Regions from separate parts of the Bacillus sp. CGMCC 1.60114 genome, predicted to be linked through region 2. Evidence: riboswitches for the same ligand, from Rfam matches in the RefSeq annotation. Region 2 holds a riboswitch; the other holds the start of a gene.
What was found. A riboswitch is a leader RNA that binds a small molecule or an ion and turns the genes downstream of it on or off. The one in region 2 is predicted to bind thiamine pyrophosphate.
Positions count from the first base shown of each region.

Region 1: it holds a riboswitch for thiamine pyrophosphate, as region 2 does, so the genes downstream of both, tenA (thiaminase II) here and thiT (energy-coupled thiamine transporter ThiT) in region 2, are expected to answer to the same signal.

Region 1 is NZ_JBHTHG010000119.1:2,387-10,818, forward strand. It holds gene ACFQZ1_RS25505 (CBS domain-containing protein) at 188-607, shown strand; gene ACFQZ1_RS25510 (DUF3965 domain-containing protein) at 923-2,074, shown strand; gene ACFQZ1_RS25515 (hypothetical protein) at 2,393-2,728, opposite strand; gene ACFQZ1_RS25520 (SH3 domain-containing protein) at 2,735-3,901, opposite strand; TPP riboswitch at 4,311-4,418, shown strand; TPP riboswitch at 4,478-4,578, shown strand; gene tenA (thiaminase II) at 4,660-5,355, shown strand; gene ACFQZ1_RS25530 (ABC transporter ATP-binding protein) at 5,324-6,073, shown strand; gene ACFQZ1_RS25535 (ABC transporter permease) at 6,070-6,822, shown strand; gene ACFQZ1_RS25540 (ABC transporter substrate-binding protein) at 6,819-7,820, shown strand; gene tenI (thiazole tautomerase TenI) at 7,831-8,432, shown strand, end outside.
Region 2 is NZ_JBHTHG010000108.1:59,604-68,035, reverse strand. It holds gene feoB (ferrous iron transport protein B) at 1-1,568, opposite strand, end outside; gene ACFQZ1_RS16690 (FeoA family protein) at 1,565-1,792, opposite strand; TPP riboswitch at 2,000-2,101, shown strand; gene thiT (energy-coupled thiamine transporter ThiT) at 2,187-2,756, shown strand; gene ACFQZ1_RS16680 (hypothetical protein) at 2,930-3,256, opposite strand; gene ACFQZ1_RS16675 (nucleoside triphosphate hydrolase) at 3,890-4,771, shown strand; gene hpt (hypoxanthine phosphoribosyltransferase) at 4,984-5,514, shown strand; gene fliB (flagellin lysine-N-methylase) at 5,939-7,186, shown strand; gene ACFQZ1_RS16660 (ABC transporter permease) at 7,275-8,432, opposite strand, start outside.

The DNA.
Region 1 (8,432 bases), on a different contig from region 2:
AACAGTGACTAAAAGTCTAATTTCTAAGCTTAGCTGGTGCTATTTAGACAATTCTCCGACGTTAGTAAAGAACAAATTCCTTTGTTTTTACAGAGAGTGTATTGTATTACGTTCATTTTTCCAGGAAGAGTGAATGGAAATAAGGAGAATGGGAAAGGCTAAAGTTTGTAAAGGAGGGTATATACTTATGACAACTGTTAGAGAATTGATGAGCACAAATATTGTATATTGTACACCATTAGATAATGTATATGAAGCGGCTGTGAAAATGAAAGAAGAAGATATAGGAATGATTCCTGTTGTAGAGAATGACCAAGTTATTGGTCTCGTAACAGACCGTGATTTAGTTGTGAGAGGGATTGCAGAAAAACATCCAGGTTCTAATCAAATTACAAATATTATGACAACCCAAATTGTTTCTGTGTCTCCTGATGACGTTGTTGAAAAAGCGTCAGAGTTAATGGCACGTTACCAAATCAGAAGATTGCCGGTAATTGAGCATGGTCAAATTGTTGGAATGTTATCACTTGGTGATTTAGCAACAACTCAGTATGCAGATGATCAAGCGGGTGTTGCCTTAAGTGAAATATCAGAGGATACAAAGTAAACAATAGAAATATTTTATGTTGTGCTTTATTCCGCTATTTTGGGGCAGTAAGACTCTCACTTCAAGACAGATAGATGTGGGATAAGCCCAATTGGTGAGAGCTTTCCATTAGTGGGTGATGACAAAACCCACTAATGGAAGTTTCACTTTGTGTAAATTACCTTTGAAATTTTTGTTAACAACTATTATCATATGAAAAAAATGGTATACTAATAAATATAAGTATTATATATTATTTTGAATATAGTAATATTATTAATGTAGATTGAAATATAAGTATTTTATCATACATATAGAAAACGGGGGGGGAATTATATGACGTTTATGCAAACCGAACCTAATTGGAATTTGGTTACGGATGCGTATGAAGAGCCGGAAAATTTCGCAGATTTATTCTCTTTGCTTATACCAGAGCGTCCAAAGGGGGAAGGGAAAGAACGAACTATTTTGGCTTGGAAAGAAAAAGAATTCTACAAGAAAGAAAATTTAATTCCTTTTATTTTATATGGAATGAAAAGATTACATGATTTACCAAAGTTTCATAAAGATGAAATGCCAACTTTAGTTCGAATTGTTCGTTTATGTCAAGAAGTAGGGTGGTATCAAGAGGCGTATCGTTTTATGGTTGCCGAAGGATTAGAAGAATTCGTACAAACATCTCTAGAGTATGAATCATGGGATGTGTTTACACAAGTAGTTGCTTGGAATTATTTAATAATAAAACAAAAAGTTGCTGAGCTAGAAAGCAATGATTACTTTATTTGGGAAAGAATAAAATTTAATGTAGAGTGTATTGAAAAGTATAAGGTACTTTTGTCACATAAAGAAATGTTTGAATTTATGCTTCTATATCTTTGTAAGCAAGCAAAGACATTATCAAAAGAGCAATTAGATGAAAATTTAATGGGTTTAGCGATATATTGTAATACATACATTTATGATTTATACACACTAGATTTATTGAAAAAATATAGAAAATGCACTGATTTCTTAACATATTATGAACCAAGCCGAGCTGTTGTAGCATGTCAGCATGCGGTGATTGCACAAATATCAGATCATCTTAATCCATTAAAGACAACTCATGTTGATGATTATTTATTTGTTATAAAAGAAATAATGGAATATATGTCATTTGAATTTATGAAAAAATATGAGCATTTTATTGGAAAATTATTATCATATGTTCCATTTTTCGAAATGATTCAAGTTCCACAGCATGTATATTATTGTGAGGAACTCATGTATATATGTAAAGGAATAGGATATAAAGAGGAACTACTACGCCATTATATATTTATACAATTGCTGAATTGTTTTCCTTCCTTTATCAAGCAATTTTTAAAGAATAAGCGCTATGCGTCAATACACGACATTTTATTTTACTGGTGTAGTGATGAGCAGCGTATGAATTTAGAGCAAAAATATAACTTGAGTTTTATTTATGAACAATATGCATGCGGCTAAAGTGAATTTTCTACTAATCTAGTGCTTTTTAACTAATGGTTAAGTGAACTAATAAAGTTCGTTTTTTGAGAAAGTATACTTTATCTAGTAAATAAAAAGAAATGGCGTAGAATACAAATAAGGATTCCACTTTATGTGGAATCCTTATTTAATAGTAAATACAAAAAGCAATTATTATGAGACAAATCATGCCATATAAAAGGAATTGGCTATTTCTATTCTCTTTAATACCAAAAAATTCATTCATTCTTTCATATGAGTCCAAAAAAGATTTTGTTAGACTAGCTATGGAGAAGCGTTGCACCATTTTCCCTCTTTCTATGTTTCTTGATATTGATGTTTACGATGTTCTGGAACATATATATATTGAGATACAATAAGAAGAATAGTCATAAAGAATACCGGAAAAATTGCGGCGGCATGTAGGCCAGTAAAAATAATGTTTGTTATTAAGGAGCTTATAATGAACAGTGCAGTATATATGTGTGAAATATGTCGTTTTAATCGAATTTTGAATACTTCCATCAGCACTTCACAAGCAACAAATGCAATAGTGATGCTTAAAAATACAATGTTTGTATTGTAAATTAATAAACAACAAATTAAACCGAAAAATGCTAAATACTCAATAATTAATGGAATATTACGTGTCATCTTCCATCACCTAACTAGGAAAGGAAGCGGATTTACTGCATTTGTTTTTTCAAAATTCCATTCTCCATTATGCAATTCAAAATGTAAGTGTTGGCCATATGAATGTCCTGTATTTCCCATATAACCGAGCAATTGACCCGTTGCTACTTTATCGCCCACTTTAACCGCACGATTTTTCATATGAGCATATACAGTTGTATATAAATTCCCGTTTATATAATGGGCAACAAATACAACATTTCCATAGCTTGTAGAATAATAAGACTTAACAACAGTGCCAGGTGCAGCAGCTTGAATTGGAACATTTCCTGTTGATGCAATGTCTACGCCATAGTGCATTTGTCCCCAACGTACGTCAAATTCTGAGCTTATTTTTCCTTGAGCCGGATATTTAAAGACAGCTGGAATAGCTGGTTTAGCTTGTTTTTGTTGCTGTTGTTGTTGTTTCTGTTGTCCTTGTAGTATATATTGTTGTGCGACATAGCCATATCCTGATCCGAATCGAATTTTATACCATGTGCCAACCTGTCCAACGACTTGTACCTGTGTTCCATTCTTTAAAGAGCCGATAACAGCAGTATTTGTACCAGCACCGCTGCGTACTTTTAATGCTGGGGTAGCAACATAATAAGAGCTTCCGCCTTGTACAGTAACTCCTTTTACTAGTGGCTGAGTTCCGTTAGATAAAAACTCTTTCTTTACATAGCCATTTGTCCCGTTATGTATAATTTTATACCATCCATTTTCTTCTTCTTGAACAGTAACAAATTTCCCATTTGGTAATACATCAATAATTTCAGATTGTGTATTTGGTTCAGAGCGAACGTTTAATGCATCTGCATTAACGATATATTGTTGCTTACCATTACTTGGTTTTGTTAAAGAAATTGCTTCCTTTTTAACATAGCCAGTTTTATTTTGAGTTTGAATTTTATACCATTCGTCTGTTGTTTCAAGAATTGTAACGGGAGTATCACGTACACTGTTTTCAATAACAGAATCTGTTGCTTTAGGACTAGAATACATTTGTAATGTATTCGTTTTTACATAACCAATTTTTGTTTTTGGTTTTTGCTCTGCTGCTACAGTTTGTACAGTGGAATCTGTCATAGATGGGAGCATAGAAGCGACTGCGACAGTAGCTGCTGTTATTGCTGCGGTTTTCATGTTCATATAACTAGAGACCTCCTTATGTAATAATTTGTTATACTCTTAATTATAATATAACAATATTAAATTTGTCTTGTGTGCATAGAAATGTAATACTAAAAAAAATATATGAACATTTTTTTAGCTATAAAGTCATATAATAAAAGGATAGCAGATTTATTAGTATTATGAAAATAGATAAAAGAAATTTGCGTTTTTCTAAATTTACAAAACACATAGAGAATGATGCTGTATTCCGCTCAAAATATTGATATTTTAAGGAGATGTTTTAAGAGGAAAAGCTTCCCATAAGACGTATTTTGGTTTAATTGACCATTTTTGGATTAAAATTAACACATATGGAAATTTGACTTTATAACTTAAAAGAGTTGCCCATGAGATATGGCGATGGTATACTGACTATGTTAAATGAATATAATGCTAGGGGAGCTAGTGTTGCTAGCTGAGAGTAAGACCGTAGTCTTTGACCCTTGAACCTGATCTAGATGATGCTAGCGTAGGGAAGCAATTTGGACGATGTAAATAACGTCCCCGTTTCTTTATGCATAGAAACGGGGATTTTTTATTGAAAATTTAATAGAACACCACTAGGGGTGCTTGAAAGCTGAGAGAGGTAGAAACCTTAACCCTTATAACCTGATCTAGGTGATACTAGCGTAGGGAAGTGGAAACAACAAATGAAGTTTTTTTGTTTGCTGTGGCCACTTCTTATATAGAAGTGGTTTTTTATTTGGAGAAATATATAGGAAGGGGAAATATAGATGACATTTTGTGAAAGGTTATTTGAAAAGGTACAACCTATTTGGGAGAAGAGCCATAATCATCCATTTGTAACGGGTATGGGAGATGGAACGTTAGAGAAAGATAGATTTCAATATTATATTGTTCAAGATTATTTGTATTTGTTAGATTACGCAAAATTATATGCAATCGGTGTTGTAAAAGCAACAAACCCAAAAGTAATGGCGAAGTTTGCTGAACAAATCGATGGGATTTTAAATGGAGAAATGACGATTCATAAACAATACGCAAAGCGTTTAGGAATTTCTGTTGAAGAAATGGAATTAGCAAAGCCATCTGCTATGAATCTAGCATATACAAACTATATGATGTCCGTATCACAGAACGGTACACTTGCTGAGTTAATTGCAGCGTTGCTTCCGTGTATGTGGAGTTATTGGGAAATTGGAAAGCGTTTAAATGATATTCCAGGAGCACGCGACCACGAATTTTTTGGTGAATGGATTCAAGGGTATAGCTCTGAAGAATACGGAAATCTTTGTGTATGGTTAATTGATCTATTTAATGAAATTACAATTGGGAAAACAGAAGAAGAATTAAATCGTTTAGAAGAAATCTTCTTATATTCCAGTCGTTTTGAATATTTATTCTGGGATATGGCATATCGTAAGGAGATGTGGGGTTTTGAGGAGCAAGAACATACTACAATTTCATAATGTTTCCTTTCATTATGATGAGAAGCAGATTATAGCGAATCTTGATGCTGCAGTACAACAAGGAGAATTCGTTAGTATTATTGGTCCGAGTGGCTGCGGGAAAAGTACATTGTTTCGGCTCATTACAGGGCTCGAGAAAGCAAACGAGGGCACTGTTGATGTAATAGGAGAAACGAATCACCCTGTTGGATATATGCCACAAAAAGATATGTTACTTCCATGGCGAACGATTATCGAAAATGCAGCATTGCCTCTTGAATGTCAAGGTGTGAAGAAAAAAGAAGCACAAATGCAAGCACAAAAATTATTGGAGCAGTTTGGACTGCAAGGGTATGAAAATAAACAGCCAAAAGATTTATCAGGTGGAATGCGTCAACGTGTATCTTTTATTCGTACGTTGTTAACGGGCGGTGATCTTTTACTATTAGATGAACCATTTAGTGCACTCGATGCATTGACGAAAGCATCTCTGCAGGAGTGGTTGTTTGAACAATGGAAGCATTGGCAAAAAACGATTGTATTTATTACACATGATGTTGAGGAAGCGCTTTATCTTTCCAATCGTATTTTTATCGTAACAGAGCAGCCCATTACATCATTGACAGAACGGATTGTACCTCTTGGACAAGAACGATCTCGAATGGATTTGCATCGCCCGGAAATGTTGGCGTTAAAAGATGAGCTCATTGGGATGTTACAACGGCAGGTACTTGTATGAAAAGAATTGTAGACTATGTTCCAGCTTTTATTGTTACTGCTATTTTTCTTATCGGTTGGGAAGTAGGAGCGAGGATTCTTGATGAAATGTACATTTTACCCTCCCCAAGTGCCATTGTTCGAAAAATATGGGATTTGCGGGATATATTGCTTACAGTGCATTTACCAGCAACTCTTTCTGTTACAGTTATCGGTATTGTCATTTCCGTTGTATTAGGTGTTAGTTTAGCAATGATGATGAGTATGAGCTCATTTGCTGAGAAAGCATTTTATCCATTATTAGTTGCTTCACAAACAATTCCAATTACAGCTTTGGCACCGTTATTTGTTTTATGGTTTGGCTACTCTATTTGGAGTAAGGTTGTTGTCACAGTACTTATTACGTTCTTCCCAATTGCGGTGAATACGTATGATGGCCTCCGCAGTACGAAAAAGGAATGGGAAGAGCTTTTGATTACATATGGTGCAACAAAAAAAGACATTTTCTTAAAATTAAAATTGCCATCCGCACTCCCATATTTTTTCTCTGCTTTGAAGGTGGCTGTGCCATTCAGTGTTATTGGGGCAGCAATGGGAGAATGGCTTGGGGCGCAAGCGGGACTTGGTTATTTTAGTAAACGAATGATGACACAAATGGATGGTGCAGGTGTATTTGCACCAATTGTCTTATTGTCATTACTTGCTATTTTCTTTGTATTATTCATTTCTATATTAGAGAAGAAGTTTATTAGTTGGAGGAAGCATTCATGAAATTATTAAAACGCATTTTTGTGTTTACTTTATTAATTGCGATGATTGCAGGGTGTTCTAGCAACTCGGCATCAGAAAAGAAGAAAGGTGAAAAAGAAGTAACCGTAATGCTTGATTGGTATCCAAATGCAGTGCATAGCTTTATTTATGCGGCAATTGAAAAAGGTTATTTTAAAGAAGAAGGTATAAAGGTAAATGTTAAATTTCCTTCAAATCCAACTGATCCATTAACGTTAGCTGCGGCAGGAAAAGTAACGGTTGGATTATACTATCAGCCGGATGTGGTTATTGCTAGAGCAAATGAAAACATTCCGGTGAAATCTATCGGGGCAGTTGTTCGTTCACCTTTAAATCATGTTGTGTCGCTAAAATCAGCTGGCATTTCTTCGCCAAAAGATTTAGAAGGAAAAACGGTTGGGTATTCAGGAACACCGTTAAGTGAAGAGTATTTAAAAACGATGATTAAAGAAGATGGTGGAAATCCAGATAACGTAAAAGTAGTTGATGTTGGCTTTGATTTAGTACCGGCCCTTACTACGAAAAAAGTAGATGCTGTTACAGGCGCATATATTAATCATGAAGTACCAGTAATGCGTCATGAAGGTTATGAACCAGCATATTTCAATCCAGCAGATTACGGTGTACCAAATTATCATGAACTTGTATTTGTAACAGGCGATAAAACATTGAAGAAAGATAAGGCGACATTGCAAGCCTTTTTACGCGGGGCGAATAAAGGTTATGAGTTTACGAAGAAAAATCCAGATGAAGCATTAAACATTTTATTAAACCATCAAGAAAAAGAAAATTTCCCGCTGATTCCAGAAGTTGAAAAAGAAAGTATGAAAATTTTATTGGATAAAATGGAAACAAAAGATGAACCATTCTTATCAGATACAGCAGATTCATGGGAAAAACAAAATAAGTGGTTGAAAGAAAAAGGAATGGCAAAAGAAATTGTTCCGGCAAACGAGTTGTTTGAAAACATTTTAAAGTAGGCGAATGTATATGAAAGATGAGCTTCACGTCATATCAAATGGTCGTATGTCATTTGAAGAGCTAGCAAATATAGCAACTGATATTGAAAGTGAAATAGATTATTTGCACATTCGTGAGCGGGAGAAAAGTACGAAGGAGTTGTATGAAGGTGTGGAAAAGCTCTTAAATAAGGGTTTTCCTCCTTCTAAGCTTGTAATCAATGATCGAATTGATATTGCAATTTTATTAAATATTAGACGTGTACAGCTTGGCTATCGCAGCGCTGATATAAGATTTGTAAAAGAAAAGTTTTCTTATTTACATGTTGGTTATTCTGTTCATTCACTTGAAGAAGCTATTGCTGCTTTTAAAAGCGGTGCGGATTCTCTTATGTATGGACATTTGTTTCAAACAAACTCCAAAAAAGGGGTCCCGCCAAGAGGATTAGAAGAAATTACAGAAATAGCAAAACATTTAACAATCCCGATTACTGCTATTGGAGGGATTACTCCTGATAATACTGCAGAAGTACTTGGCACCGGGGCCACTGGTATTGCAATTATGTCCGGAATTTTAAGTGCAGTAAAACCGAATGAGCAAGCGAAGTTATATAAGGAAATGATACGAAAGTG
Region 2 (8,432 bases):
CAAATAACAACAGAACCACCAAAGATAAATGTACCTGCTTTACGCACAAATCCTTTTCCTTTTTCCCACGTACTGCGCCATAACGTTTTTGCTTGCGGCACGCGATAAGGCGGAAGTTCAATTACAAAAATAGATTTCTCTTCTTTTAAAACCGTAATAGACATAATCTTTGTAACCAATAGCGCAAGGACAATACCAATGACATATAAAGAGAACACAACAATCGCTTGACTATGCGGGAAAAAGACCCCAGCAAATAATGCATATACAGGTAGACGTGCTGAACATGACATAAATGGTGTTACTAAAATCGTAAGCAGTCTCTCTTTCTCCTGTTCAATCGTTCTTGTGGCCATAATGCCTGGTACGTTACAACCAAACCCGATGATCATTGGAATAAACGCTTTTCCATTTAGTCCAAAAAACTCCATAATACGATCCATTACAACGGCAATACGCGCCATATATCCAGAGTCTTCTAATAATGAAATAAAGAAGAACAATACAAAAATTTGTGGAACAAATACGATTACCGCACCGACACCGGCAATTACTCCATCTGTAATGAGCGCTCGAATGAATTCAGATGCTCCCATATTAGTTAGAGCTGTTGTTACCCAATCTGTGAACGGTCCGCCGATAAATGCATCAAGCTGATCAGATAAAGGTGTTCCAATCCACGAAAACGTCACCTGAAAAATGAAATACATGATCCCTAAAAAGATCGGAAGTCCCCAGATTTTATGCGTAATTAATTTATCAATTCGTTCAGAAAAAGGAATGCTTCCTTCTTTCTCATGACGAATGACACTTGTTTTCAACTTTTCAATATACGCTGCACGTGCTCCGTACATATGCTGTTCCAGCGTTACGTCTAGTTCCGCTTCTACTGCAGAGCGAATCGCTACAAGTTCCTGATAAATAGGCAATTGATTTAATTCTTGGTCTACTACTTCATTATTACTTAAAAATTGAAGTGCAAGCCATCTTGGATGCTCATAATTCGCTTGTTGCAATTTATCCATAACTTGCTGGATTCCTGTATCTACCTTTTTACCATAAGAAAGAATAAATGGCTTCTGTTCTCTGTTATCACTTTCATGAAGAGAAGCTAATAATTCCTCACAGCCTTTTCCGCTCCTCGCAATAACCGGTATAACTGTTACACCTAGCATTTCAGCTAGTTTCTTCACATCAATGAGAATTCCACGCTGCCTGGCAACATCTATCATGTTTAAACCAATTGAGAGCGGCTTACCAAATTCTAATAATTGCAAAGTTAAATGCATATTACGTTCGAATTGAGAAGAGTCTACAATGTTTAACATATGATGAAATTCTTCTGTTAATAGAAATTGTGTAACAACCCCTTCATCACGTGACACAGGGTTTAAATTATATACACCTGGTAAGTCTATTAAAGTTCCCTTCTTATCTTTTAACTTACCAATCTTTTTTTCTACAGTTACTCCGCTCCAGTTCCCTACATATTCATAAGAACCAGTTAGCGCATTAAATAATGATGTTTTCCCCGTATTTGGGTTCCCTAGTAAAGCAACCTTACTCACGCTAATTCCACCTTTATCATTTTCGCATCACAATGGCGAATAGAGATTAATTGTCCGCGGCATTCTAATGTACACGGACCATTAAACATTGCCTTTTGTTTTACACAAAGTTCGCATCCTTCAGCAAATCCAAATGAAGCTAAACGACGTTTTAATAATTTATCAAGAGATTGTAAATCTTTCACACGTACTTTTTCATCTATATTCATATCAACTAAGTTCATAATTTCTCCCCCTCAGACGATAACGATAATTATTATCAATATCAATTATAACATGAATTTTATAGGAAAGACTATACAATATTATGTGAATTTTTCACTATTTTGTACGGTGTTATCATTTTTATCTTATATAACATAGCTATGCTAAAATATATTTGTCATTCTTATCCATTTTCGTTTACAATACTATTAATAATCTAAGAATCTCGTTGTCACAGGGGGAGCCGCGTCGCTGAGAGGGAACACATCGTTCCGACCCTTTGAACCTGTTAGTTAATGCTAGCGCAGGAATTGTGCAAACGTATATACATAAATAGTTATTTATAATTTGTATATCTCATGTCCCCTATGATAATGATTCTTTTTTATAACTTGGATGTAGGGGGAAATATAAATGCGCAACACAAATTTACAAGCCATGATAGAGGCCGCGATTCTTGCCGCACTTGCATTAATCATCGACATTTTACCGCTATCTATTAAACTTCCAACAAGCGGTTCTATCTCATTTGCTATGATTCCAATTTTTATTGTCGCTTACCGCTGGGGATTTAAAGCTAGTTTCTTAAGTGGTCTCGTTTGGGGATTACTACAAATTGTCGTAGGAGATGCATACATTTTAACGCCTGTACAAGCGTTTATTGAATACTTCATTGCATTTGCTTTTATCGGTTTTGCTGGATTATTTCATACACCAATCCAACAAGCACTTACCAATAGACAAAAAACAAAAGCAATCATGTATATCATTATCGCTACACTTGTTGGCAGCCTAGCTCGTTACTTCTGGCACTTTATTGCCGGCGTTGTTTTCTTTGGTCAATATGCACCAAAAGGACAATCAGCCGTTTTATATTCCTTCATTATAAACGGCAGCACAATGATTGGTTCTTTCATATTATGTGCGGTTCTACTTGTTATTTTATTTACAACCACACCGCGCCTCATTGCACAGCGCGCTTGATAAAGTGAAACTTCCATCAGTGGGGCTTTCTTCATTCCCCACCTATCTTCTTTAACTTCATAGAATCTTGAGGAAGACTTACTACTCGTTCATGCAGGGTAATAGAAAAAGAGCAGATTGCTTCTATAAGCGGCCTGCTCTTTTTCTGTGCCCTAGTTTTCCAAGTTACTTTCTTAATGTGAATCTGTGTGTCTTACAATTTCAGGAGTTTGAAAATGGAGTGCATTTATCTCTCGGCTGCTCTCTCGTTCATTTTTACCGTTATGTTTATGAATCCAAGATTTCATCTCATTCCATAAAACAACTCTATGCATATCATACCCTATGTGCTGCTTTATATTCTCTTTATAGCACTCATTCCACTTGTACCACACAATTTTATTATGTGAATCTACCCATACTTCTTGCCGATCAACTACAGTTTTATAACCTTCATTATTAGCTAACATAATCATATCATTCTCTAATAATAAAGAAAGAGCCGCCGAGTGCCTCTCCATTCCCCTACTCCTTTCTGTTTTAGTGACTGCCTTATTTCCCTAAAATGTGTGTGCCTTACATATACGTAGTGTATACAAAAAGGGCATTACAAACTATCGATTTACCTTACAAAAAACCTTACAATTTTGTAAGGTTTTATAATTAATTAAAATATAACGTTTATATATTGTATTAATACCTACTTAGCTAAAGGACACCATCATATCACTATCAAACTAACAATTGTTTAGGGTGATTCTAAATGAAATACGTATTACTTTTAGGTAAAAAGCCAGAGACTAATAAAGTGAAACTTCCATCAGTAATCCCCACACTGATGGAAAGCCCGCCCAATCAGGTACATGCCAGCAGTTATCCCCCATCTTCCTTCTTGCTTTTCTCTAAATCTTGAGATGGAGGTCTTACTGCCCAAAAATAGCGGGATAAACCTTACCTCCATTTTACTTTAATATTCTGTAATAAAATGGATTATTTATTACAATAAATCATTTAATGTTACAATATTTAAAAAAATATTTCATTTTCATTACAAAAACTATTGAAAATACATTTGCATTGTAATAGTATAACTGATGTGGAAATTAATTCTAAATTAATTTTCGTAATAATCAAATAAATAGGGGATGAGAGAAATGAAGAAAGCTATTTTACCAGTTTTACTATCTACAATGTTAATCGTTCCAACAATTGCTAAAGCAGAAGAAAATGTAGGCGTGAAAAATAATGCGCCAAAAGAAATGCAAGTTGTGAAAAAAACTGGTTGGGTACAAGAGAATAATCAGTGGTATTACTATGATCAAAACGGTGTGAAGAAAAAGGGTTGGCTTAAAGATGGAGATGCATGGTATCTATTCCCTGATTTTCTTGGTAACGCCATGGCAGCGGGCATGGCTGTTGTAGACGAAGACGATAACACTTACTACTTTTATAATAATGGGAAAATGGCAAAAGGGTGGATCCTTAACCCGGACGGAAACATTTGGTATTACTTTGGTGAAAATGGTGCAGCTAAAACTGGTTGGTTACAAGAAAATGGAAAGTGGTACTATTTAGACTCCTCTGATAAAGGAAGAATGACAGTTGGATTACACACTATTGATGGTAAAACTTATTACTTTCATAAAGACGGGCAAATGGCTACTGGTTGGGTGAAAGTAGAAAAGTCATGGTACTATTTCGATAAGAATGGCGCAGCTAAAAATGGATGGTTACAAGAAAACGGGAAATGGTACTATTTAGATGAGGGACGAATGGTAGATAGTACATATTCTATTGATGGTAACCGTTATTTCTTTGACGAAAATGGCGTTCTGCTTATAAATCAATGGGGACAATATGCAAAAGAGTGGCTCTTTGCAAATAAAGATGGCATAGTGCATACAGGCTGGTTACATTGGAATGACGCTTGGTATTATTTAGAGCAAGATGGAAAAATGGTAACGGGCAAACACTCCATTAATGGAAAATGGCATTCATTCCAAGACAATGGTGTTTGGATAGGTGAAATAAACTAATAAACTAGGAAACTCTCTTGTTTATGACAAGAGAGTTTTTATTCTGGGTGTTCCTTCATCTACAAGTCTTCGCATAATGTATCTACTATTTCAATCTACTATAATTTCTTATTCCTTCTATTTAAAATAAATCCCCCTCTCTTTTTTGACTTTTTCACGTCAATCCTTTACAGTCAAACTGTTCATAAGTTTTACAATGTAGGAGGATTTTGATGGATATTCAAATTAAAGATACTTTACTCTCACAAGAACAGCTGCAAGAAAAAGTAAAAGAGCTTGCTATGCAAATCGAACGTGATTTTGAAGGAGAAGAAATTTTTGTTATTGCTGTATTAAAAGGTTCTTTCGTCTTTGCAGCGGATTTAATTCGTCACATAAAAAACGATGTAACAATCGACTTTATTTCTGCATCTAGCTATGGAAACCAAACAACAACAACTGGAAAAGTGAAATTATTAAAAGACATCGATGTAAATATTACAGGTAAAAATGTAATTGTCGTAGAAGACATTATTGATTCTGGTTTAACACTTCACTTTTTAAAAGACCACTTCTTAATGCATAAACCAAAATCGTTAAAATTCTGTACGCTTCTTGATAAACCAGAACGCCGTAAAGTTGATTTAACAGCTGAATATGTTGGCTTTGTTATTCCAGATGAATTCATCGTCGGTTACGGCATTGACTGCGCTGAAAAATATCGCAACTTACCATACATCGCTTCTGTAGCAACAGATAAATAATACGATACAACCATAATTAGCAAAAACGAGGCTGTTTCAAAAGTGTCACTTTTGGGACAGCCTCGTTTTTTACATATAAATAAGGTGAAACTTCTATCAGCAGGGGTTTTCTTCCCCCACCTACCTTCTTCGATTCTCTCTCAATCTTGAGATTGGGATCTTACCGCTCGCGAATAGCGGGACAAAAAAGAGCAACATTGATAATCTCTATTTCTTAATATACAATTAATCTATAATTAATAGTTTATCCCGCACTAACGGGCAGTAAGACTCCCACCTCAAGGTTCTGAGAAAACAAAGAAGATAGGTGGGAGATAACTGCCCGTAAGAGCCCAATTGGTAAGAGCTTTCCATCAGTGGGGGATGAAGAACCCCCCCACTGATGGAAGTTTCACTTTATTGTATAACTAAGGAGACAAGTACTATGACACTTAATAACGCAAAAAATAGACCGCTGCTTGTTCCGCACTATATGCAACAGTTCTCTTGTATAGGATCAGAGTGTGAAGATTCTTGTTGCATTGGATGGAGAGTGGATGTTGATGAAGATATTTACAAAAAATATCAAAAGTCTCGTGATTTAGAATTAAAGCCACTTTTCAAGAAGAATGTAACAAGACAACGTTCAAACTCCTCTTCTACGTCTTACGCTAAAATTAAAATGGAGAAGGGAGGAAGATGTTCCTTCCTATCTGAAGAGAATCTTTGCAAGGTTCAATTAAATTTAGGAGAAGAGTATTTATCTAATACTTGTACCGTCTATCCTCGCTCTATTAATAGTATTAACGGTGTAATTGAGAAATCAGCGACTATGTCATGTCCTGAAGCCGCACGTTTAGCCCTTTTGAATCCAAATGGAATTGAGTTTGATGAGATTGAAGAACCGGCTAGTACTCGTGGATTCATTGGAAAACATGTAAAAACAGATGCCCTGCAAATCGCTAATAAACCACAAAAACACTTTTGGGAATTACGTATTTTTTCCATTCAGGTTATACAAGACCGATCTTATACTCTAGCGGAGCGTCTTATCATTTTAGGAATGTTCTATCAAAAGGTACAGAAACAAATTGATCAAGGTGATGTTCATGGAATTCCAAATGCCATTGCTCAGTTCACGAATGGGATGTCTAATCAAGGAATGAAAGAGCAGCTTGATAAAATACCTACTCAGTTAGCGTTGCAAATGAAATTGTGTAAAGAATTAGTAGATTATCGTGTTAGCCAATCTATCACAAATCAACGATACCTTGATTGTTTAAAAGAGATGTTAGAAGGTATTCAATATACAGAAGAAGCAACTGTTGAAGAGGTTACAGCGTATTATAAAAAAGCCTATGAAGAATTTTACGAACCATTTATGACAGAACATGAGTACATTTTAGAAAACTACCTAGTCAATTATGTATTTAAAAACTTGTTCCCGCTTGGACACAAAACGCTTTTCAATGATTATGTTATGTTAGTCATTCACTATTCAATGATAAAACTTCATTTAATCGGCATGGCAGGCTTTCATAAAGAATTAACGACAGATTTAGTGATCAAACTCATCCAATCTTTCGCAAAAACAGTTGAACATAACAATGTTTATCTAAAAAGGATATTCGATTTACTGAATGCAAATGAACTTACAACAATGGCTTATATGGCAATTTTAGTGAAGAATTAGACATAAGGTCCGAATAAAGCAGCTAACAAAAGAAGCTGTCTCCAAAAGGTCATTATTCAATGACCTTTTGGGGCAGCCTCTTTTTCTACTACTCCCCGCTCACAATCTTAAAATAAGAACGAACTGTTAAGAAATAATATCCAATATAAATCACACTATATACTCCAATGCTCATTAACAATGGAATCAAAATTTCAAACGGTAATAAGTTAGACAATCCTTTTAGTGCAAATAAGCTATGCAAAATTCCAACGACTAATGGAATGGCAAAGATAAAGCTGATTTGTTTTGCAATTGCTTTCTTCATTTCTTGCTTCGTTACTCCAATTTTACGAAGAACAACGTAACGATCCCGGTCTGCATTTGCTTCTGTTAATTGTTTAAAGTAAATAATAGAACCTGTTGCAAGTAAGAATACAAGACCTAGGAAAATACCGATGAACATCATCATCCCAGTTGCTTCTATTCCGCCTTTAAATCCTGTATAGAAGTCTCTAAATGCTGGTGCAGGTTCAGGCTTTTCGGGCATAATCTTTGCTAATTTTTCCGTTAATGCTTTACTGTCTTTCTCATTTTTTACATCAACATTTTTGACAACTCTAGTTCCGGCTGCCTTTTTCGCTTGTTCGTATACATCATCTGGAACAACAACAACTAATTCTCCTAAGTTCGTAACATTACGACCTTCAACACCTTTAATTGTTAATGCTTTCGTTTCATCTCCAAGAGGAAATACCGCTTTATTTCCTGTATATCCTGTACTAAACTCATGTCCTTCAATATACGTACCATCCAATACGAATGCTTCTCCAGCAGTTAACCTTACCGCATCCATATCCATATTGTTCGCAATTGTATTGAATGCAGATTGTGACACGAGTTGATATTGCTCTGTTACCATATAATGAGGATTCATACTCATATCGGCTTTTTTGCCTTCAAACTTCCCTTTCACCGGCACCATTTCAATCTCAAATTGATCCGTAATCGGGTTATGCTTCTTTTCTTCCTCAAAAATCGCATTCACTTTCTGATCTAAAGCCGCATCCTTTTTCTCATAAGAAAAACTATACGGTGTGTAATCTTTCGCTTGTGTAAATGCGTTGTAATACATCGTGACAGATGTACCAACAGCAGTTAATGTTACTGCACTTAAGATTGCAATTGTTGCAAGAGATTTTGCATTTCCTTTAATTCGATATAACAACTGAGACGTTGTTATCATATTCATTCCATTATAAAAGGA